Linked DNA regions of Azoarcus olearius. The protein of the gene in region 2 interacts with the protein of the main gene of each other region in a pairwise test. Links are inferred from orthologs where the notes say so. Each region holds a gene or a part of one and is shown on either strand. Other genes may lie near its edges. The genes, in order: dqs_RS03610 and glmS.

Evidence for each region.
Region 1: the proteins of glmS (region 2) and dqs_RS03610 interact in binary tests that used the Escherichia coli proteins (3 or more experiments, as listed by UniProt). The link is inferred for Azoarcus olearius from one-to-one orthologs.

The regions. Positions count from the first base shown.
Region 1 is NZ_CP016210.1:745,222-754,175, reverse strand. The notes cover bases 2,629-5,627. They hold dqs_RS03610 (phosphatase PAP2/dual specificity phosphatase family protein), read right to left. Parts: upstream 4,808-5,627; coding sequence 3,449-4,807; downstream 2,629-3,448. Other genes in these bases: dqs_RS03605 (bifunctional alpha/beta hydrolase/class I SAM-dependent methyltransferase), read right to left, coding at 4,804-5,627; dqs_RS03615 (hypothetical protein), read right to left, coding at 3,013-3,456; dqs_RS03620 (lysophospholipid acyltransferase family protein), read right to left, coding at 2,629-2,983. In the rest of the region: napA (periplasmic nitrate reductase subunit alpha), read left to right, coding at 1-228; dqs_RS03635 (nitrate reductase cytochrome c-type subunit), read left to right, coding at 239-706; dqs_RS03630 (NapC/NirT family cytochrome c), read left to right, coding at 719-1,390; dqs_RS03625 (phosphatidate cytidylyltransferase), read right to left, coding at 1,410-2,354; more of dqs_RS03620, read right to left, coding at 2,360-2,628; more of dqs_RS03605, read right to left, coding at 5,628-6,570; dqs_RS03600 (CDP-alcohol phosphatidyltransferase family protein), read right to left, coding at 6,578-7,189; dqs_RS21070 (hypothetical protein), read left to right, coding at 7,413-7,964; dqs_RS03590 (YgjP-like metallopeptidase domain-containing protein), read right to left, coding at 8,005-8,553; dqs_RS03585 (ABC transporter ATP-binding protein), read right to left, coding at 8,561-8,954.
Region 2 is NZ_CP016210.1:4,073,179-4,081,988, forward strand. What follows is about bases 2,969-5,823. They hold glmS (glutamine--fructose-6-phosphate transaminase (isomerizing)), read right to left. Parts: upstream 5,384-5,823; coding sequence 3,554-5,383; downstream 2,969-3,553. Other genes in these bases: dqs_RS18645 (GNAT family N-acetyltransferase), read left to right, coding at 3,047-3,487; glmU (bifunctional UDP-N-acetylglucosamine diphosphorylase/glucosamine-1-phosphate N-acetyltransferase GlmU), read right to left, coding at 5,426-5,823. Also shown: dqs_RS18635 (flagellar filament capping protein FliD), read left to right, coding at 1-390; dqs_RS18640 (D-(-)-3-hydroxybutyrate oligomer hydrolase), read right to left, coding at 496-2,595; more of glmU, read right to left, coding at 5,824-6,784; dqs_RS18660 (bifunctional enoyl-CoA hydratase/phosphate acetyltransferase), read left to right, coding at 6,970-8,379; dqs_RS18665 (acetate/propionate family kinase), read left to right, coding at 8,376-8,810. UniProt on the Escherichia coli protein: Catalyzes the first step in hexosamine metabolism, converting fructose-6P into glucosamine-6P using glutamine as a nitrogen source.

The DNA.
Region 1 (8,954 bases), 3.3 Mb from region 2 along the record:
CGCAAGCTCGGCCTGCGCCGCGGCGACGAGATCGAGGTGGTGTCGCGCCGCGGGGTCATGCGCACCCGGGTGGAGACGCGCGGCCGCAACAAGCCGCCACCGGGCCTGGTGTTCGTGCCCTGGTTCGATGCCAGCCAGCTGATCAACAAGGTGACGCTGGACGCGACCTGCCCGATCTCGCTGCAGACGGACTTCAAGAAGTGCGCGGTGAACATCCGCAAGGTCTAGGAGAACAGCCATGCGCATCCTGCTTCCCTTCGCGCTGGCTGCCGCCTTCGCCGGCGCCGCGCTCGCCCAGCATGTCGACAACGCCCGCGGCCCCACGCCGCTGATGGAGGAACGCACGCCACCGCCGCTGCAGAACCCGGACAACAGCGACGTGCGCCGCCAGCGCGCCTACGCCATGCAGCCGCCGATTATTCCGCACAAGATCGAGGGCTACCAGCTCGACCGCAACGTCAATCGCTGCATGATGTGCCACGCCCGCACCCGCACCGAGCAGAGCCAGGCGCCGATGATCAGCGTGTCCCACTTCACCGACCGCGACGGCAACTTCCTCGCCGAGCTGTCGCCGCGGCGTTATTTCTGCCTGCAGTGCCACGTGCCCCAGGTGCCGGTCAATCCGATCGTGGAGAACCGCTTCATCGACGTCGAAACCATGCTCAGGCGCGGCGGCTCCGCCTCCACGCTGCCCGAGCAACGCTGAGCGGAGGCGCCCATGTTCGGCCTTCTGAAGCGGTACTGGCGGGTGATCCGCCGCCCCAGCACGCACTACAGCCTGGGTCTGCTGGTGATCGGCGGCTTTGTCGGCGGGGTGTTGTTCTGGGGCGGCTTCAACACCGCGCTGGAAGCCACCAACACCGAGCCGTTCTGCACCAGTTGCCACGAGATGTACGACAACGTCTACCAGGAGCTGCAGCCCACCATCCACTTCACCAACCGCAGCGGGGTGCGCGCCACCTGCCCGGACTGCCACGTGCCGCACCGCTGGACGGCCAAGATCGCGCGCAAGATGCAGGCATCGAAGGAGGTGTGGGGCAAGGTGTTCGGCACCATCTCGACGCGCGAGAAGTTCGAGGGCATGCGCCTGGCGCTGGCGGTCAACGAATGGCGCCGGCTCAAGGCCAACAACTCGCTGGAATGCCGCAACTGCCACCAGTTCAACTCGATGGACTTCACCCGCCAGAGCCCGCGCGCGCAACACGCACATTCCACTTCGCTGGCCAAGGGCGAACGCACCTGCATCGACTGCCACATCGGCATCGCCCACCGCCTGCCCAACCTGGAAGGCGTGGACAGGCTGGTCGAAGCCCATGGCGGGCGCAACGTGCTGCCGGCGCTGGTCAGCGGCGGACTGCAGGAGGACATGGCGCCGCCCGCGCCGCGGTGAGCGACGGCGGGCAGCGCCGCTACGGCACCCACCAGTAGCGGACGATGTGGAAGAACACCGGGGCGGAGAAGCTGATCGAATCGACGCGGTCGAGCATGCCGCCGTGGCCTTCGATCAGGCTGCCCCAGTCCTTCACGCCGCGATCGCGTTTGATCGCCGACAGCACGAAGCCGCCGAAGAAGCCGAGCACATTCACCACCAGCGCCACGGCGGCTGCCTGCAGCGGCGAGAACGGCGTGATCCACCACATCGCCGCGCCCACCGCGGTGGAGCTGGCGACGCCGCCGAGCAGGCCTTCCACGGTTTTCGACGGCGACACCGCGGGGTTGAGCTTGTGCCGTCCGCACAGCTTGCCCCACACATACTGGAAGACGTCGGACGACTGCACCACCAGCACCAGGAACACGATCAGCAGCGCGCCCTTGCCCTCGTAGCCCGGAATCTGCAGCGTCAGCAGCGCCGGCACGTGCGACAGGCAATACACGCAGATCATCAGCCCCCACTGCACCTTGGCCGCGCGTTCGAGAAAGCGCGTGGTGTCGCTGCCGAGCGCCGCCGAGATCGGCAACAGCAGGAAGCCGTACACCGGGATCAGGATCGAGAACAGCCCGTACCAGCCGATCGCGATCAGGTAGTACTGCAGCGGCAGCAACACGAAGAAGCTCCACAGCAGCGCCCGATGGTCGCCGCGCCGGGTGTGCGTGAGCGAGACGAATTCGCGCAGGCACTGGAAGGAAATGAAGGCGAACAGCCCGATGACGCCGCCGTCGCCGGCCCAGATCGCAAGCGCGATCAGCCCGATCATCACCCACCACGCCTTGAGCCGCGCGTTGAGGTTGTCGATCACCGCGTGCGGCGTGGCCGGCGCAAGGCGGAACTTGAGCACGGCGCCTACCAGGCTGGCGGCGGCGAGCACTGCGAACACGCCGCCGAACACGGCAACCAGGGTTTCGCTGAGGTTCATGATCGTCAATCCAGTGCGGGGGCCAGGTCGAGCAGCGCCGTGCGGGCGCGGGCGAGAAAATCGGTCTTGGCCTCGCCGGCCTGCCATTGCAGCGCGCCGCCGAAGCTGAGCGAACACAGCAGCGGCACCGGCACGTAGCTGCCTTTGGGCATCACCCGCCCCAGGTTCTCGATCCACACCGGCACGAACTCCACCGCCGGATTGGCGCGCGCGAGATGATAGATGCCGCTCTTGAACGGCAGCAGGCCGTCGCCGAGGTTGCGCGTGCCTTCCGGGAACACGATCAGGGAGTCACCAGCGGCCAGCGCCGCGCTCATCTGCGCCACCGGGTCGGCTTGCCGGCTGGCGGCGCTGCGGTCGATCAACACCCCGCGGAACACCCGCTCCGCGATGTAGCGCCGCAGCCGGTCCGTCAGCCAGTAGTCCGCCCCGGCAACCGGCCGGGTGGATTGCCGCAGCGCGGGTGGCAGCGACGCCCAGATCAGCAGGAAGTCGCCATGGCTGCGGTGGTTGGCGAAATACACGCGTTGGCGCGCGTCGGGCGCATTGTCGCGCCAGGTGGCCCTCACCCCGGTGATCAGTTTGGCGAACCCACACAGGGCCGACCCCGTGAGTCTTTCAAGTCCCATGCCCGCGCCCCGCTCCGATGCCCTGCCTGTCAGTAAGGCCAGCGAATATACAGCGCCGCCGCCACCAGACATGCCAGCTGCAACACGGTCGCGATCAGCTGGCGCTGGAGCAGCCGCCTCGCACCGCGACAGCGGTCGGCAAGCGAACGCCCGGCCGGCGCCAGCCCGAGCGCGCGATCGAATGCCGCCATCGTATCGGCGGGAGCAGCAGCGGGATCGTGCAGCCAGTGTCCGGACCAGCGCCGGAACACCCGCTCGTCGTAGGCCACCCGCAACGCGTGGTACTGCGCCGGCAGCGCCAGCAGCAGGCTCGCCCACAGCGGCAGCGCGGGGATCTCGCGGCCTAGCATCAGGACCGCCAGCGCGAACAGCGCCAGGGCCGCCGACGCACGCCCGAGCGGGCGGCCGAGCGCGAGCAGATCCGCGCACGCGGCGGCACGCGCGGCGGCGTCCACGCGCTCGCGGTCACTCATCGGCGCTGCCCGTCTGCGCGGCGCAGCCTGCCAGCGCCGCGCGCAGGCCGTCCCCGAGGACGACGCGCGGACGGGCGCGCGCCACCATGGCCACCGCCTGATCGACATCGGCGGCGCGTCCGCTGAGCAGCAGCCAGGCCGCGACGGCGGCGGCACTGCGCGAATAGCCGAGCGCGCAGCACACCAGCAGCGGTCCGTTGGCAGCCCGCCGTTCGGCCTCGATGCCGCGCGCGGCGGCGATCAGCGCGGACGATTCCGGCGCCACCAGATCCAGCCATGGGAGCGTGGCGTAACGCCACGGCCCGCGCGGCGCGGGCAGTTCGGCGGACAGGTCGAACAAGGCGGCAAATCCGCCGGCCCGCATCGCCGCCGCGTCCGGCATGCGGCCCACCCAGACCCCGTCGCAAACCGCGTCCGGCCGCGGCTGGCGGCGCGTCCACGCGCGCGAGTTGAGCCAGGCACCGAGCATGTAGGGCGCGAACAGGCAGCGTGCCGCGATGCTGTGGCCCGTGGCGTCCTTCTGGAATCCCGCCGCCCCCGGCCCGGCGTAGCAGAACGCCACCAGGGCGAGCGCCAGCGCGGGCCAGGCGAGCCACAGGGCCACGCCGCCCACCGCGAGCGCGGCCGCTGCGAGAAGGGCCGCGCCGGCCAGGTAGGCAAAGGCCAGACGCAGGCGGCCCCGGCTTGCCCGGCGGCGCCAGCCCGCAAGCGGAGAAGGTCCGCGCTCCGGCCACAACCAGAGGCACAGCAGGCCCACCGCGGCGCCCGTCGGCACATCGATGAAGTGGTGCTGGTAGGTGGTCAGCACCGAGAGCCCGATCGCCAGCGCCCAGACATGGACCACCCCGCGCCAGCGCCCCGGCACGGCGCGGGCGAAGCACGCCCAGATGATCACCAGCAGGCTGATGTGCAGCGAGGGCGCCTGGTTGTAGGGCTGATCGAAGCCGGCGAGCAGCGTGAACAGGGTGCCGGGCAGACCGTCCGCGGCGGGCCGCTCGAACGCGAAACGCAGCGGGAACAGCAGGAAGCAGGCAACCGACACGCATTGCGCGGCGAGCAGACGATACGCCTGGCGATCGACCGCCTGCGCGCTCCGGCAGCACAGGAAGGACAGGCCGTAGAGCAGGTCGATCGACCAGTACGGCACGATGCTCCACGGCACGAAGGGAATCGCGCGCTCCCACTCGAAGAACAGCGCGTCGGTGACGCCGCGCGCCGCGGCCATGGAATTGGCGTAGCCGTAGCTGAGAAAGAAGAAGGGGCCGAGCAGCACCAGCCAGCCGATGCTGCGCAGCCAGTGGATGCGCCCGTCCGTCAGCGGCAGCGCCAGCGCGGGCACGGGGCGGCTCATGCGGCGCGCCGGCGCGCCAGCGAGACGGTGAAGATGCCCCACTCGTCCACCCGCTGCTCCAGCTTGTCGAAGCCCGCCGCCTCCACCAGCTGGTCCATCTCCGCCTGCGAGCGCCGCCGCATTACCCAGGCCGCGCCGCCGCGATGGCTGGTGAGCGCGCGGGCGATCATTTCGAGCTGCGGGTGCCAGGGCTGGCCGGTGTAGATCAGGTAGCCACCGGGTTCGACCGCCGCGGCCATGCCGGCGAGCGAGCGGCGCACCGCATCGTTGTCGGGAAAGAGTTCGTAGAGCCCGGAGACGATGCCGATGGTGGGACGCGGGCGGACCGTGGCGACCGACGCCTCGTCGAACGCGTCGCCGCGCTCGAAGCGGGCGATGTCCGCCAGCCCCTTCGCGGCGATCAGGGCGCTGCCGTCGCGCACGTTGATCTCGCTGAAGTCGCGCAGCAGGATGGCTTCCACGCGCTGGGGCGCCCGCGCCAGGCCCTCGAGCACGTAACGGCCGTGGCCGGCGGCGATGTCGAGCACCCGCACCGGGCGGCCGTCGCGCTGCAGCAGCGCGAGCGCCTTCTGCAGCAGTTCTTCGACGTTCAGCTTGCGCTGGCGGATACCGCGCCAACCGATCGCATCGAGGTACCGCCGGTCCACCAGCCGCCCCAGCGGCGCGAGCGGGCCACGGCCCGTAGGGGTGTTGCGATAGACATAGTCGAGCGTGCTGCCGGAATCGAAGCCGGTGTCGTGCCCCAGCCGGACACCGGCCGACAGCCAGCCGCCCACGCGCAGCCCGGCGCGATAGGCCTTCCAGTACAACCCTCGCGGGCTGAGCGCCGGCAGCGGCGCCGCGAGCGCGCGCGCTTCTTCAAAGCTTGGTCCCTGGCGATGCGATTCCAGCAGGCCGACGCGCTGGGGCGCAGCGGCGAACTGGCGCAGGATGAAGTCGCGCACCTTGTCGATCGCGAGCGTGCGGTCGCGCTCGCCCAGGGTGTCGTGGAAGAAGCCGGGCAGCACGTGCTTTTCCTTGACGGCGGAACCCAGGCGGTCGAAGAACGCGTGCTGGGGCGCGTGATGCACCACCCAGTCGGCACCGGAGATCAGCAGCTGCGTCGGCACCGTGATCGCCTGCGCGTCGGCGACCACACGCTCGCCGGCCTCGTACAGCGCAAGCAGGATGTTGACCGAGATCGCGCGCGCGATCAGCGGATCGGCGTCGTAGGACGCCTGGCGCGCCGGATCGTGCGTGAGGAACTTGGACTTGACGTAGCTGTTGACGAAGAAATTGCCGCGCAGGCGCCGCATCAGCGCCAGACCGGCGCGCGCGAACGGCACGTAGAGCTTGACCTTGAACGCCGGCGACGCGAGCACCAGACAGCGCACGCGCGGCGCGTAGTCGTGCGCCCAGGTGCTCACCAGCACAGCACCGACGCTTTGCGCCAGCACCGCCATGTCCTGCTCGGCAATGCCCCAGGTGTCGCGGATATGCTCGATGAAGGTCTGCACGTCGCGCACCGAGCTGCCCAGGCTGGGCGAGTCGCCGCGCGCGCCCGGCGACATGCCGTGGCCGCGGGCATCCCAGGCGAAGATGTCGAATTCCGGCAGCGCCAGTTCATCGGCCAGATGCGCCATGCGCCCCGAGTGCTCGTGGCCACGGTGGAACATCACCACGCAGCCGCGCCGCGGCGCCGTGGCGGGCCAGTAGCGATAGAACAGGGCGACGCCATCGTGGGTGGTGAAATGGTGTTGCTGGACCGGACGGGTAGTGGTCATGTAACCCTCAACGGGACGAAGAAGCCTGGCGCACGCCGCTGCGCACGCGGTTGATGAGATTGAGCGCGATCGCCGCGGCCGCGGCGGGCATTACCCACGCCAGCCAGCCGGGCAGCGTGCCGGCCAGCCCCAGCCAGAGGCCGAGGGCGCCAAACAGGAACGCGCGGTCGCTCTTGCCCATCGGCCCGTCATAGCAACGCGGCGCGCCGACCATCGGCCCGAGGGCGCCGGCCATCTCGGACCACGAGGCAAGCAGGGTCACCGCACCCACACTTTCCCACCCGAACGGCGGCACCAGTGCGAACGGCAGGAACAGCGCCGCGTCGGCGATGACGTCGGCGAGTTCGTTAAGGTAGGCGCCAAGCGCCGACTTCTGGCCGAACTCGCGCGCGAGCATGCCGTCGATGGCGTTCAGCGCCATGCGCAGGAACATCCACCCCGGCAGCAGCAGGAACAGCGCCGGCCGCGGCACGAAGAACAGCAACGCGCCCAGCGCGATGGACACGGCGGCCGCGGCGAGCGTGACCTGGTTGGCTGTGACGCCCGCGGCCGCAAGCCGGCGCACCAGGGGGCGAAGCAGGGACTGGAAACGCGACTTGAGCAGGTAGATCGATGACATCGGCGACGCCCGGAACAGGATCGCGAGATACTACATATTTATACAGCATAGAAAAAGTACCTCCTGCATGGCCGGGCGTCACCGACGCTTACAGCTCTGTCCGCCGGAGGCGGCATATCGTGAAACCCGCGCCCGCGCGCGCGGATGCAAGACCACAGACCGGACAACCGGTCGGGCCAGCCCCACGCAAGGGCGGCCACAGCGCAAACACAAGGAGAAGATCATGCGACCAGGCACCTCCCTCAAGGCAGGCGTGCTCGCCGCCCTGACGACGGGCATTCTTGCCGCCACCCCCGCCCTCGCGGAGAAGCCCGACTGGGCCGGCGGCGGCCATGGCGGCGGCAAGCACGAACAGCGCGACAAGGGCCGCGGCGGCCCGGACCGGGACGACCGTCGCGGAGATGACCGCCGGGGCGAGCGCGACTACCGCGACGACCGCCGCGCGCCCTCGGTATCGGTGGACGTGCACTTCCACGACCGCCAGCGCACCGTCATCCGCGAGTACTACCACCGCGAGTTCTCGGGCGGCCACTGTCCGCCGGGGCTGGCGAAGAAGCACAACGGCTGCATGCCGCCGGGCCAGGCCAAGAAGTGGAGCCGCGGCCGGCCGCTGCCGCGCGACGTGGTCTATTACGACCTTCCGCCCGCGCTCGTGGTCGAGATCGGCGTGCCGCCGCCGGGCTACAAGTACGTGCGTGTCGCGAGCGACATCCTGATGATCGCGATCGGCACCAGCATGGTGGTCGATGCGATCGAGGATCTCAGCCGGATGTGATCGCGGCGGGCGACGCCTGACCCGGCGCCGCCTTTCGCGCTCAGTGGCCTGCGCCCGCCGCCGCGGGCGCGGTCCCGCCCGCGCCCCACAAGCGCGCGCCGCCGGCCTCGAGGTGGCACAGATACACCCGCAGGTCGAACTCGTACTGGTGGTAGGCCGGTTCCATGTGGGTGCATAGCTGGTAGAAGGCCTTGTCGTGCTCGCGCTCCTTCAGGTGGGCGAGTTCGTGCACCACGATCATGCGCAGGAACTCGTCCGGCACTTCGCGGAACAGGCTGGCGATGCGGATTTCGCGCTTCGCCTTGAGTTTGCTGCCCTGCACGCGCGAGATCGCGGTGTGGGTTCCGAGCGCGTGGCGCACGACATGCAGCGTGTTGTCGTACTGCACGCGCGACAGCGGCTCGGCCTTGCGCATGAATTCGGCCTTCAGACCGGCCACGTAGTCGTACAGCGCGGCGTCGGTGCGCACCGCGTGTGCCGTCCGGTAGCGCCCGGCCAGCATTGCCGCCAGCCGGCCCTCCTCCATCAGCGCGCTCACCTGGGCAACCAGCGGCGCCGGGTAGCCGGCGAGGTATTTCATCGTGCTCATCGCCGCCTCACACCGGCTCGGCCAGCCGGCTGGCGCCGCCCGCGGGGGGCGACAGCTCGTCATCCGCTTCCTCGCCGAGGAAACCGCCGCTCTGGTGAGCCCACAGCCGCGCGTAGAGACCGCCGCGCGCCAGCAGGCTGCGGTGGTCGCCTTCCTCGACGATGCGGCCGCGGTCGAGCACGATCAGCCGGTCCATCGCCGCGATCGTCGATAGCCGGTGGGCGATCGCCACCACCGTCTTGCCTTCCATCAGCCGGTACAGGCTGGCCTGGATCGCGGCCTCGACCTCGGAGTCGAGCGCGCTGGTGGCCTCGTCCAGCAACAGGATGGGCGCGTCCTTCAGCATCACCCGCGCGATCGCGATGCGCTGGCGCTGCCCGCCGGAGAGCTTGACCCCGCGC
Region 2 (8,810 bases):
CTGCTGGACGACAACCAGGCGGGTGAAGTGGCGCGTTTCTCGCTGCGGCGCGAGGTCGGCTCGATCTTCCATGGCGCCGGCAACGGCGGCTTCGAACTCGGCCTGACCGACATGGGGGTCAGTTTCACCCCCGACGGCCAATTGAAGCTCGACGAGGCCGCCTTCAACGCCGCGCTCACCAGCGACCGCAAGGCCGCGGTACAAACCCTGAACAACGTCGCCACCGCTTTCGGCAACGCCGCCGCGCTGCTCACCGCCGACGGCCACCTGCTCGACCGCCGCATCGACAACGCCGAACGGGCCGTGGCCTGGGCCGCCGACAAGCAGGACGAAGTCGATGCGGAGTTCGGTCCGGGCGCGATCAGCAACCGGGTGCGCGGTTCGATCTGATCCCGCAGCCGCTCCTGCAGACGAAAACGCCCGACCTGCCGTCGGGCGTTTTCATGTCGGGCGCAGAATGGCGCCCCGCGGACGCCGGCCCTCAGCCCGCGTCGATCAATCCGGCACCACCACTTCCCCGCGCCGCACCGTGATCAGATCGGCCGCGGCCGGCTTCATCCTGATCGGCGGGACGTTGGCCGCAGTGATCGCGACCGCCGCGCCCGGCGTTCCCGCCCGCGGAGTGGTCCGCACCAGTTGCGAGGGCGGCAGCGGCGTGCGCGCGGTCAGGTGGCTGTACATGAGGTCGAGCGCCTGACGGAAATACACATGCAGCGGCACGAAACGGGTGTCGTAGCCGGGCAGCGTGGCAGTGCCGATGAAGGCGTCGAAGTGCTGGGCGTTGGTCACCTCCACATAGCGCAGCCGGCTCCGGCCATGCTCGGCCAGACTGTTCAGGCCCAGATAGGGCCGCGAAGTGAAGCCGACGGGCACCAGCGCATCGGCACGCCCATGCACGATGATCGCCGGCCGGCCCTGCAACTGCGCCGACACCTGCACCTCGTCCACGCTCTCATGCACCTCGCGCGCACTGGCGCCGCCGCCGGTCCATAGCTGGCGCAGGCACAGCGCGCCATCCACGTTGAAATCCAGCTTGCCGGTGGAGGGCGAGATCGACGCCCCGTCGCGGCGGGGACCGCCGAGCGAGGCATCGTTGATGATCTGCAGCCCGGCAGCCGGCGGAATGCCGTTGCCGGTGCCGAAGCTGGTGGCCGCGCTCGCCGCCGGCCACGCGATCGGCGTTCCGGCCGCATCGGTCGCGGCAAAGCTGTAGTTGCAGACCCGCTCCTCGACGCCGAAGCGGCCGTAGGCGTTGGCGTAGGTCAGCGCGATCGGCGGCACCGCAAACGCGTAATGCGATGCGGTCAGCGGGGTGGATTCCGGCTCCCAGCCATAGGCAACCAGCGCGTCGAGCGCACTGTCGCCGCGCTCCGCCGGGGTGTTGCCCGTGATGAACTCGTGCGCCGCGAGCGCCTCGCACCGGTTGGCGGCCAGCGCCGCGGGGATGAAGGCCTCGCCGGGCGAGCCGGCCGCGCGCGGCGACAGCACCGCGCAGGGCTGCAGCAGGTTGGCGAAGGTGGTGTAGTCGTAGAGCGGACGCCCGGTCCCGGTCCGTACCTGGCTGCCGCGCACCACGCGGACCGCGTCGTTCTCGCGCAGCTGGATCTGCGGTTCGCCGACGGCGACGCCATCGATCAGGCGTTCATCGTCCTGCTCGGCCGCTGCCAGCGCCGCGCCGCCGCCGTTGGACACACTGGAAGCGATCACCACGGTGTTCGGCGGCAGGATGGTGCGGACGATGCCGCGCGGTGTCCTGCGGCCATAGGTTTCGTTGAGCACGAAGAACGCGAAGCGCACCGCGTCGAGCGTGTCCTGTCCCCAGTGCGCCTCGGGGTTGGCGCGCGAATGGGCGTGCTTGACCGCGACGCGGTGCGGCCAGCTGGCGAGAAACTGCGTGCGCTCGGCGTCGGTCAGGTCGGCGGTGAAATGCGAGGCCACACCGGCCGCGACGGCTTCGGCCCGAGTGCCGTCGATCAATCCCACAGTGTTGGTGTCCAGATCGTGCATGCCGTTGCCCGTGCCCTTGTCGGCATAGGCCACCGCACACCCCTTCTGCAGCCCCCATTCACCGGAAGTGCCGATCGCGCCATAGATGCCGCGCGAGCCGCTCGAGGTGCCGGTGACGATGCAGGGTGCTTTCGGGTTGAAGTGCGCCGGCACCTGGACCATCAGCGTCACCTTGCTGTCGTCGCCGCGGTCGATGGCATAGGCCAGATACTCCGTACCGGCGATCTTGCCGTCGCCCGGCGCGCTGACCCTGCCGCCGGCATCCACCGCGATCAGCGGGCCGAAAAGCGAACCGAAGCCGCCGCCACTGGTGGTATCCACGAGCGCCCGGTAGTTGTTGTAGATCGCCAGCCGGCGCAGCTCGGTGGCGGTAGGCGATGCAGATACCAGCGGTGGCGTCGCCGACTGGATGCCGTCGCGGCCGAGCCCCGCGGTCAGCAGATCGTCGGACACGCCGTCCACGCTGCGCTGGACGATCTCGCCCAGGAAGGATGGCTTCTCGTTGAAACCGACACCGGGCGCGCCCGAGGCGGCCAGGGCAGATAAAGGACATGCAAACGCCACGGCAATGCACAAGCTGGGATTCATCGGAAGTCTCCCTCGTCGATTCGCTGGCCACACCCGCGACACCTTTTTCAATGGATGTCGTTCGGGTACTCCCGTACGTTAAAGACCCTGCCCTTGCGGATTGATATGAAGGTTTACCCTTGTCATTTCCGGCCGTAATAGAACGGTAATAAAAATGACATTTTCAAACACATCAAGCGCAGCCAAAGCCTTGTCGTGAAGCGGATTTTGCGCTAATTGCGACACCCTTTCCGTCGAACACAGGACGGGGTACAGCCGTGTCTCATCAACGCCGATGGCATCGTCAGAAAATTCCTTTGCAATATTTTTAACTCGCCACGCAGATGGAAATCAGCAGGCGACCGGCGGGACGGACTTCTGGTCCACGCGCCTTCGCTGGCATATCGTTCACCCGCTGTGGCCTCACGCCCCCGACACAGGTTTCGACCCGCCCGACTTCCCGACTCCGCCCATGACTCCTGAAATTTTCATCGCCGACACCGACAGCGAAATCGAAGCCTGCTTTCCGGCCTTCAGCGCGCTTCGCCCACACCTCGAACAGGCGGGCTTTCTGGCCCAGGTACGCCGCCAGCAGGCCCAGTCCTACCGCATCCTCGCGCTCCGCGAGGCCGGTACGATCAAAAGCGCAGCGGGCTTCCGGACCGGCGAGTTCCTGGCGTGGGGAAAGGTGCTGTATATCGACGACCTGACCACGCTGCCGGAAGCGCGCGCGCAGGGCTACGCCGGCGCCCTGCTCGACTGGCTGATCGAGCACGCGCGCGCCAAGGACTGCAAGGCCGTCCACCTCGACAGCGGCTATGCCCGCCACGCGGCGCATCGGCTGTACCTGAACAAGGGCTTTCGGCTGAGCAGCCATCACTTTGCGCTGGAGTTCGCGCGCAACGAGTCCTAGGGGCCGGAATGAAAAACGCCCGACACTCGGGTCGGGCGTTCTGGCATTTGCCGTGACAGGCTGGGCTTATTCCACCGTGACGCTCTTGGCCAGGTTGCGCGGCTTGTCGACGTCGGTGCCCTTTACCAGCGCGGCGTGGTACGAGAGCAGTTGCAGCGGGATCACGTGCAGCACCGGCGACAGCATGCCGTAGTGCTCGGGCAGTTGCAGGATGTGCACCCCTTCCGATTCCGCGATTTCGCTGCCGGCGTCGGCGAACACATAGAGTTCGCCACCGCGTGCGCGCACTTCCTGCAGGTTGGACTTGAGCTTTTCAAGCAGTTCGTCCGCCGGGGCGATGGCGATGACCGGCATCTCCTTGTCTACCAGCGCGAGCGGGCCGTGCTTGAGTTCCCCCGCGGCGTACGCCTCGGCGTGGATGTAGGAGATTTCCTTCAGCTTGAGCGCGCCTTCCATCGCGATGGGCCAGTGACGGCCGCGGCCCAGGAAGAGCGCGTGTTGCTTGCCGGCGAAACGCTGCGCCCACTTCGCAATCGCGTCTTCCAGTTCCAGCACCTTCTGCACCGCCACCGGCAGATGGCGCAAGGCGGTGAGATGGCGGTTTTCCTCCGCTTCGGGCAGGCGGCCGTTGAGCTTGGCGAGTGCGAGCGTGAGCAGCGCGAGCGCGGCGAGCTGGGTGGTGAAGGCCTTGGTGGAGGCCACGCCGATTTCGGGGCCGGCGCGGGTAATGAAGCGCAGCGCGGTCTCGCGCACGATGGCCGATTCCGGCACGTTGCAGATTGCCAGCGTGCGCGCCATGCCGAGGCCCTTGGCGTGCTTGAGCGCCGCCAGCGTGTCGGCGGTTTCGCCCGACTGGGAAATCACCACCACCAGCGTGTCGGCGTCGGGCACCGACTCGCGATAGCGGTATTCGCTGGCGATCTCCACGGTACAGGAAATCTTCGCGACCGACTCCAGCCAGTAACGCGCCACCAGCCCCGCGTGGTAACTGGTGCCGCACGCCAGCACCAGCACGCGTCGGGCACCGCCCAGCACCTCGGGCGCCGCCGCGCCAAACACCTGCGGCGCGATGGCGCCGCCGCCGGCGATCATCTCCAGCGTGTTGCCCAGCGCCTGCGGCTGCTCGAAGATTTCCTTCTGCATGTAGTGGCGGAACTGCCCCAGTTCCACCGCGTCGGCCGACAGGCTGGAGATATGGATCTCGCGCTCCACCGGCGTGCCGTCCGGCCGCACGACGCGGTAGCCATCGAGCCGCAGTTCGGCGAGATCGCCGTCTTCCAGGTAGATCACCTTGCGGGTCACCTGCAGCAGCGCCGCCGTGTCGGACGCGGCGTAGGTACCGTGTTCGCCCACGCCGAGCAGCAGCGGCGAACCGCGGCGGGCAACGATGATGCGGAACGGGTCCGCTTCCGCCACCACGCCGATCGCGTAGGCGCCGACGAGTTCGTTGGTGGCGAGCCGCACTGCCTCGAACAGGTCGGGCGTCTCGCGCAGCTTGGCGTGGACGAGGTGGGCGATCGCCTCGGTATCGGTGTCGGACTCGAACACGTAGCCGCGCCCTTGCAGCTCGGACTTGATCGCCTCGAAGTTCTCGATGATGCCGTTATGCACCACCGCGAGCCCTTCCGAGATGTGCGGGTGGGCATTGCGTTCGCACGGCACGCCGTGGGTGGCCCAGCGGGTATGCGCGATGCCGATGTTGGCGGTGAGCTGGCGGGCATCGGCCAGCGAGGCAAGCTCGGCAACCCGGCCGGTGGATCGCAGCCGGAGCAGCCCTTGCTGTCCGAGCACGGCGATGCCGGCCGAGTCGTAGCCGCGATACTCCAGCTTGCGCAGGCCTTCGAGCAGTACGGGGACGACGTTGTTGCTAGCGATGGCGGTGACGATGCCACACATGACGGCGGTTCCTAGGTTGGGCCGGTGATCCGGACGGGAAGGTCAGCGCTGCTTGACCGGGCGCTTCCACCCGGCGATGGAGAGTTGCTTGGCGCGCGACACCGTAAGCTGCTCCGGCGGCGCATCCTTGGTGAGCGTGGTGCCGGCGCCCAGCGTGGCCCCGCGGCCCACGCGCACCGGCGCAACCAGCTGGGTGTCGGAGCCGATGAAGACGTCGTCCTCGATGACGGTGCGGAACTTGTTGGCGCCGTCGTAATTGCAGGTGATGGTGCCGGCGCCGATATTCACGCGCTGGCCGACGTCGGCGTCGCCCACATAGGCCAGGTGGTTGGCCTTGGAATGGGCCGCGATCACGCTGTTCTTGACCTCGACGAAGTTGCCGAGATGCACGTCCTCGCCCAGCTCGGTGCCCGGCCGGGTGCGGGCGTAGGGGCCGATCACGCAGGCCGGCCCCATGACCGTCTGCTCGATGTGCGAGAACGGCGCCACCCGCGTGCCGGAGCCGATGCGCGCGTCGCGGACGACGCAGTTGGCGCCGATCCGTACGCCGTCGCCGAGTTCGACGCGGCCTTCGAACACGCAATTGACGTCGATCTCGACGTCGCGCCCGCAGACCAGTTTGCCACGCACGTCGATGCGCGCCGGGTCGATCAGGGTGACGCCGTCTTCCATCAGGCGTTGCGCAATGTTGCGCTGGTGAATGCGCTCCAGCTCGGCGAGCTGGGGCTTGCTGTTGACGCCCAGCGTTTCGCTGACGGCGTCGGGCTGCACCGTGACGACTTCGATGTCTTCGGCCACCGCCATGCCGATGATGTCGGTCAGGTAGTACTCGCCCTGCGCGTTGTCGTTGCGCAAGCGGCCCAGCCAGGCCCGCAGCCGCGCGACAGGTGCCACCAGGATGCCCGTGTTCACCTCGCGCACCGTACGCTCGGCGTCGCTGGCGTCCTTTTCCTCGACGATGCGGACCACGCGCCCCGCCGCGTCGCGCAGGATGCGGCCGTAGCCGGTGGGGTTGTCCAGCTCCACGGTCAGCAAGGCGAGTCGGGTATCGCCCGCCGCGGCCGCCAGCCGTTGCAGCGTGGGCACGCCGATCAGGGGCACGTCGCCGTAGAGCACGAGCGCGAGGTCGCCATCGGTGAGATGGGGCAGCGCCTGCTGCACCGCATGACCTGTACCCAGTTGCGGTTCCTGCCGCGCCCACGCGAGATCGGCCGCGTCGAGCCGTTCGCGCACCACTTCGCCGCCATGCCCGTACACCACGCAGATACGGCGCGCGGCCAGCGTGCGTGCGGCATCGAGCACGTGGCTGAGCATCGGCTTGCCGGCGAGTGGCTGCAGCACCTTGGGCAACACCGAGCGCATGCGCTTGCCCTGGCCGGCAGCGAGGATGACGACTTCCATTGGGGCTCCGCGTGGAATCAGAACGGGCCGAAATTCTAGCACGCGCCTGTTACGCCTCCGCGCTCACGCGCATGGCATTGGCGTGCCCGGACAGCATGCTGCGGCGCAAAATCCGCGGCGTGTGACACACAAGATTTCACCTATCTGCCGCTAGAATCCCCTTATCACGACGCAAAGGAGCAAACATGGAGCATGCGGCACAGCAGTTGATCCAGAACCGGACGTTCGACGAAATCCAGATCGGCGACTTCGCCCAGCTGTTGCGCACCCTGCGCCCGGAAGACATCCACCTGTTTGCCGTGATGTCCGGCGACGTCAATCCCACCCACGTCGACCCCGAATTCGCGCACTCCAGCCAGTTTCGCGAGGTCGTGGGCCACAGCATGTGGGGCAGCACGCTGATCTCCACCGTACTGGGCACCGAGTTTCCCGGCCCGGGCACGGTGTATGTGTCGCAAAGCCTCAATTTCTGGCGTCCGGTCACCATCGGCGACACGCTGACCATCACCGTGACCTGCCGTGAGAAGTACCAGCACAACCACCACATCGTGTTCGACTGCGTGGCACTGAACCAGGACGGCCTGAAAGTCATCGACGGTACCGCCGAAGTCGCCGCGCCGACCGAAAAGGTGATGCGCAACCGCGTGGTGCTGCCCGAGGTGACCATTTCCGATCGCGAACTGCGCTATCGCCACCTGCTCTCCATCACCGCCGGCCTTGCGCCGATTCCGATCGCGGTCGCGCACCCCTGCGACAAGGAGTCGCTCGGCGGGCCGATCCAGGCCGCACAGGCCGGGCTGGTCGCCCCCATCCTGGTCGGGCCGGAAGCCAAGATTCGCGCGGTGGCGGAAGAGTTCGGCTACGACCTGAAGGGCCTGCGCATCGTCGACGTGGAGCACAGCCACGCATCGGCCGAGACCGCCGTGGCGCTGTGCCGTGACGGCGTCGCCGAGGCGCTGATGAAGGGCTCGCTGCATACCGACGAGCTGATGAGCGAAGTGGTCTCGAAGGCCAACGGGCTGCGCACCTCGCGCCGTATCAGCCACGTCTTCCTCGCCGACGTGCCGACCTACCCGCACCCGCTGATGATCACCGACGCCGCGATCAACATCGAGCCGACGCTGGAGGACAAGGTGCACATCATCCAGAACGCGATCGACCTCGCCCAGGTGCTCGGCCTGCCGGAGCCCAAGGTCGCGATCCTGGCGGCGGTGGAAACCGTGAACCCCAAGATGCGCTCCACGCTGGAAGCCGCCGCGCTGTGCAAGATGGCTGACCGCGGCCAGATCAAGGGCGGCCTGCTCGACGGTCCGCTCGCCTTCGACAACGCGGTGTCGCTGGTCGCCGCCAAGACCAAGGGCATCCGCTCCGCGGTCGCCGGCAACGCCGACATCCTCGTGGTGCCCGACCTCGAATCCGGCAACATGGTGGCCAAGCAGCTCGAATACCTGGCCGATGCGCTGATGGCCGGCGTGGTGCTCGGCGCCCGCGTGCCCATCGTGCTGACCAGCCGCGCCGACACCGCCGAAACCCGCGCCGCTTCGTGCGCGATCGCCCAGCTGATGGCGCACAAGAAGCGTGAGGCCAACAAATGAAGGCCGTCCTCGTCCTCAATGCGGGCTCCAGCAGCCTGAAGTTCGCGCTGTTTCCGATCGAGCCGGCGCTCGCCGACCACGCCGCGCTGTCCGGCCAGGTCGAAGGCATCGGCGCGACGCCGGAATTCAGCGCCAAGACCGCCGCCGGCGAACGCTTCCACGAAACAGTGCCGAGCAACTCGGACAGCCAGCGCGAACAGCACCGCGAAGCGCTCACCTTCCTGCTCGACTGGCTGCAGGCCCACAACCCCGCGCTGGAGATCGCTGCGGCCGGCCACCGCATCGTGCATGGCGGTGACAAGTACAGCGAACCGGTGCAACTCTACGGCCACATCCTGCGCCAGTTGCAAAAGCTGGTGCCGCTGGCGCCGCTGCACCAGCCGCACAACCTCAACGCGGTGCAGGCGATCGCCGCGCTCGCGCCGGACATT